DNA from 2 places in the Nocardioides korecus genome. Region 2 is predicted to be linked to the other one. Evidence: predicted binding sites of a transcription regulator. Region 2 holds the regulator's gene; the other holds the start of a gene.
The links. The regulator HrcA, encoded in region 2, represses chaperone genes, less so after heat shock. The targets are predictions, from matches to a motif close to TTGGCACTCGNNNNNNNCGAGTGCCAA.
Positions count from the first base shown of each region.

Region 1: groES (co-chaperone GroES) is a predicted target of HrcA. The motif match lies at 1,162-1,188, and genes of this name have one in related genera.

Region 1 covers NZ_BAAGZO010000004.1:136,645-139,035, reverse strand. Annotated here, with positions in the region: gene ACYVDA_RS09090 (class I SAM-dependent methyltransferase) at 1-1,131, opposite strand, end outside; gene groES (co-chaperone GroES) at 1,325-1,618, shown strand; gene groL (chaperonin GroEL) at 1,732-2,391, shown strand, end outside.
Region 2 covers NZ_BAAGZO010000002.1:491,099-493,489, reverse strand. Annotated here, with positions in the region: gene dnaJ (molecular chaperone DnaJ) at 1-559, opposite strand, end outside; gene hrcA (heat-inducible transcriptional repressor HrcA) at 630-1,652, opposite strand; gene ACYVDA_RS05585 (MBL fold metallo-hydrolase) at 1,773-2,391, shown strand, end outside.

The DNA.
Region 1 (2,391 bases), on a different contig from region 2:
GGTCAGCACCAGGGTCGCCTCCTGGTCCCCGCGCAGGCTCAGCCGCTTGCGCAGCTCCTCCGGCACCACCGCGACGCCCCGCTTCTTGATGGTCAGCCGCCCCACGCCGCGCTCGCGCAGGGCGGCCCGCAGCGGCTTCTCCCGGTAGGGCACCTCCTCGAGCACCCGGTAGCAGCGCGCGAACGGCGTGCGCACCGGCTCCGGGGAGGTGACGTAGGCGATGTGCTCGTCGACCAGCTGCCCGCCGACGACCGCGGCCACGGCGGTGACCAGGCCGGCGCGGACGACGGCGCCGTCCGGCTCGTGGAGGTACGCCGACACCGGGCCGACGCCGACCGCGCCAGGACCCGGGTCCTCGTCGTCGGTCATCGTGGCCAGCCCGCCGTCGCCGAGGACGGTGGCCCGCCGGCGGGTCGTGGCCAGCCGGCCCGACCAGAGCACGGCCTCCTTGACCTCGCGGTGGTCGCTGACCCACTCGGCCTCGACGCCCTCGGGGACCAGGTCGTGGGGGATCCCGGGGGCGGTCTTCACGCACGAGGCGCGGCGCAGCAGCCCCTCCACGAAGGGCCACGGCGGGGTCCAGCCGTCGGCGTCGAACGTCCGTCCCCGCGCGGTGCGCCGGGCCGGGTCGGCGAAGGCCACGTCGAAGGGGGTGGTGTCGACGGTGGTCGCGTCGGCGACGGCGACCGCCCCACCCAGGCCGAGGGCCGCGAGGTTGGCCCGCGCGACCGCGACCCGCACCGGGTCCAGGTCGACGCCGGCGCAGGTGATCCCGGCCCGGGCCAGCGCGACCAGGTCGCCGCCGATGCCGCAGCCGAGGTCGACCACGGTGCCGGTGCCGGCCGCCACCAGCCGTGCGGCGCGGTGGGCGGCGACGGGCAGCCGGGTCGACTGCTCCAGCCCGTCGGGGGTGAAGAACATGACGTCGGCCAGGTCGCCGAACTTGGCGCGGGCACGACGTCGCAGCTCGACCTGGGTCAGCGCGGCGGCCACCAGGGCCGGCTCGGCGTGCCGCCGCAGCTCCGTCTGCACGCGCAGCGGATCGGGGTCGTCCTCGGTGGCGCGCGTCGCCCGCGCGAGCAGGGCCTGCCCGGACGGGCCGACCAGCTGCTCCACCGCCGCGACGTCCACGCCCCGCATCCTCGCGCACAGGTGGGCGCGCTGGCACTCGCGGAGCCCGAGTGCTAGTTTTTCCACTGGCACTCTCCTGGTGAGGGTGCCAGCGCCCGTGCCGATGCGCGACCCCCGCGACGGCGTACGTCGGACCAGGCGCGCGAACTTCAAGACAGCAACCAACGACTTGTGGAAAGTGGAGGTCGACATCGTGTCGGTCAACATCAAGCCCCTCGAGGACCGGATCGTCGTCAAGGCCCTCGAGGCCGAGCAGACCACGGCTTCCGGCCTGGTCATCCCTGACACCGCGAAGGAGAAGCCCCAGGAGGGCGAGGTCCTGAGCGTGGGTCCGGGTCGCATCGACGACAAGGGCAACCGCGTCCCGCTCGACGTCAACGTCGGCGACAAGGTCATCTACAGCAAGTACGGCGGCACCGAGGTCAAGTACGCCGGCGAGGAGTACCTCATCCTCTCCGCGCGCGACGTCCTCGCCATCGTCGGCTGACCGAACCCCCTCGATAGTCCGAGGTCGAAGACCGCTCCCGACCTCGGGACGCTCTTCGCCTCGGACTGTCGCTTTTCTCCTCCACCGAACACACGAAAGGAGCATCCACCGAGATGCCCAAGATCCTGGAGTTCGACGAGCACGCCCGTCGCTCGCTCGAGCGCGGCGTGGACAAGCTCGCCAATGCCGTCAAGGTGACGCTCGGCCCCCGCGGCCGCTACGTCGTCCTGGACAAGAAGTGGGGTGCGCCCACCATCACCAACGACGGGGTGACCGTCGCCCGCGAGATCGAGCTGGACGACCCGTTCGAGAACCTCGGCGCCCAGCTGACCAAGGAGGTGGCCACCAAGACCAACGACGTCGCCGGTGACGGCACCACCACCGCCACCGTGCTGGCCCAGGCGATGGTCCACGAGGGCCTGCGCTCCGTGGCCGCCGGGATCAACCCGATGAGCCTCAAGCGGGGCATGGACAAGGCGACCGCCGCCGTCAGCAAGGCGCTCGACGAGGCCGCCCGCGACGTCGACGACCGCAGCGACATGGCCGCCGTCGCGACCGTCTCGAGCCGCGACAGCCACATCGGCGACCTGCTCGCGCAGGCGTTCGACAAGGTCGGCAAGGACGGCGTCATCACGGTCGAGGAGTCCAACACCATGGGCACCGACCTTGAGTTCACCGAGGGGATGCAGTTCGACAAGGGCTACCTCTCGCCGTACTTCGTCACCGACCAGGAGTCGATGGAGGCCGTCCTCGACGACCCCTACATCCTGCTG
Region 2 (2,391 bases):
TGCGGACCTCGCCGAGGAACGAGCGCTGCACCTGCTGGACCTCGCCGCGACCGTGGCAGGTCTCGCAGGTCACCGGGCGCGACCCGGGCGCCGCTCCCCCGCCCTGGCAGGTCGTGCACAGCACGGCGGTGTCGACGCGCAGCTCCCGGGTGACGCCGAAGGCGGCCTCGGCCAGCTCGACCTCGAGGCGCACCAGCGCGTCCTGGCCGCGACGGGTGCGCGGACGCGGGCCGCGGCCCTGTCCTCCCCCGCCCTGGCCGCCGGCACCGCCGAAGAAGGCGTCCATGATGTCGGTGAAGGAGAAGCCCGCGCCCTGGCCGGCCCCGCCGCCACCGCCGCCGCGACCGAAGGGGTCGCCGCCGAGGTCGTACATCCGGCGCTTCTCGGCGTCGGAGAGCACCTCGTAGGCCATGGAGACCTCCTTGAAGCGCTCCTGGGTCTCGGGGTCGGGGTTGACGTCGGGGTGCAGCTGCCGGGCGAGACGGCGGTAGGCCTTCTTGATCTCGTCGGGCTCGGCCTCGCGGGAGACCCCGAGGATGGCGTACAGGTCCTGGCTCACGTGTCGTCCTTGATCGCTTGCGGGTTCGTCGAAGGGGGGTGCGGGGTCCGGCGGCCGCGAGGGTGCCGGGTCACGCCTGGTCGAGGATGGTGGAGACGTAGCGCGCGACCGCGCGCACCGCGGCCATCGAGCCGGGGTAGTCCATCCGGGTCGGGCCGACCACGCCGAGCGCGGCCACGGCCTCCTCGCCGGGGCCGTAGCCGGCGGCGACCACCGAGGTCGTGGCCAGCTCCTGGTAGGGGCCCTCGTGGCCGATCCGCACGGTGACGGAGTCGGGCGAGGTGGCCTCGCCCAGCAGCTTGAGCAGCACCACGTGCTCCTCGAGCGCCTCGAGCATCGGCTTGATCGAGCGGTCGAAGCCGTCGCCGAAGCGCGCGAGGTTGGCGGTGCCGCCGACCACGACCCGCTCGGTGCGGCTCTCGTTGGACATCGCCTCGACGAGGGCGGCCGCGAGGACCGCGACGTGCGTACGCCGGTCCGGGGGCACCTGCTCGGTCAGGTCGCCCAGCGCCGTGGCCGCCTCGGTGATGGTCTGGCCGACCGCGGCCAGCAGCATCCGCGACCGCAGGTCGGCGAGGTCGTCGGGCGCCACCTCGGTGGGCAGCTCGACCACGCGCTGCTCGACGCGACCGGTGGAGAGGATCAGCACGAGCAGGACGCGGCCGGCGGCGAGCTGGACCAGCTCGACGTGGCGGACCGTCGAGCGGGCCAGGCTGGGGTACTGCACGATCGCGACCTGCTGGGTGAGCTGGGCGAGCAGCCGCACCGAGCGCTGGATCACGTCGTCGAGGTCGTGGGCGCCCTCGAGGAAGGTGGAGATGGCGCGCCGCTCGGCGGAGCTCATCGGCTTGACCTGGGTCAGCCGGTCGACGAAGAGGCGGTAGCCCTTGTCGGTGGGGATGCGGCCCGCGCTGGTGTGCGGCTGGGCGATCAGCCCCTCCTCCTCCAGCGCGGCCATGTCGTTGCGCACCGTGGCCGGGGAGACGCCGAGCCCGTGGCGCTCGACCAGCGCCCTGCTCCCGACCGGCTCGCGCGTGGTGACGTAGTCCTCCACGATCGCCCGCAGCACCGCGAGCCTGCGCGCCTCCTGCATCCCGCCTCCAGCCTGTGGTCCTCGAGTCCCGGTCCGGGTCCGATCTGGGTCCGCTGGCACTCGGGACCCACGAGTGCCAAGGATACTAGGCCCTCGTGGCGGGGCCACTAGCCTGCGAGGGTGCCCTCCCCCACCTCGTCCTCCACCCCCGGCCACGGACCTGGGACCACGCCCCGCTTCGTCGAGGTCGCGGACCGCGTCCTGGTCGCCCGCGTCGACTGGTTCGACGTCAACGTGACCGTCGTCGCCGGCTCGGAGGGGCTGCTGGTCGTCGACACGCACGCCTCGCCCCGGGTCGCGCGCGAGGTCGCCCAGGAGGCCCGTCGGCTGCTCGGCGCGCCGCTGCTGGGGATCGTGCAGACCCACGTGCACTTCGACCACACCCTGGGCACCCGCGCCGTGCTCGACGTCCTGGGTCTCGCTCCGGTGGTCTCCCACGACGCCGCGGCCGCCGCCCTGCCCGCCCACGCCGCGCAGGTGCGCGCGTCGGCCGCGGCGGACCCCGACGAGCGGATGCACGAGCTGGCCGACGTCGCCGAGGTCGTGGCCGACCGCACCTTCTCCTCGGTCACCACCGTCGACCTCGGCGACCGCGTGGTCGAGCTGGTCCACCCCGGCCGCGGCCACACCGACGGCGACGTCGTGCTGCGGGTCGAGGACGCCGACGTGCTGCTGGCCGGCGACCTCGTCGAGGAGTCGGGCACGCCCGCCTGGGGCGAGGACTGCTGGCCGATGGAGT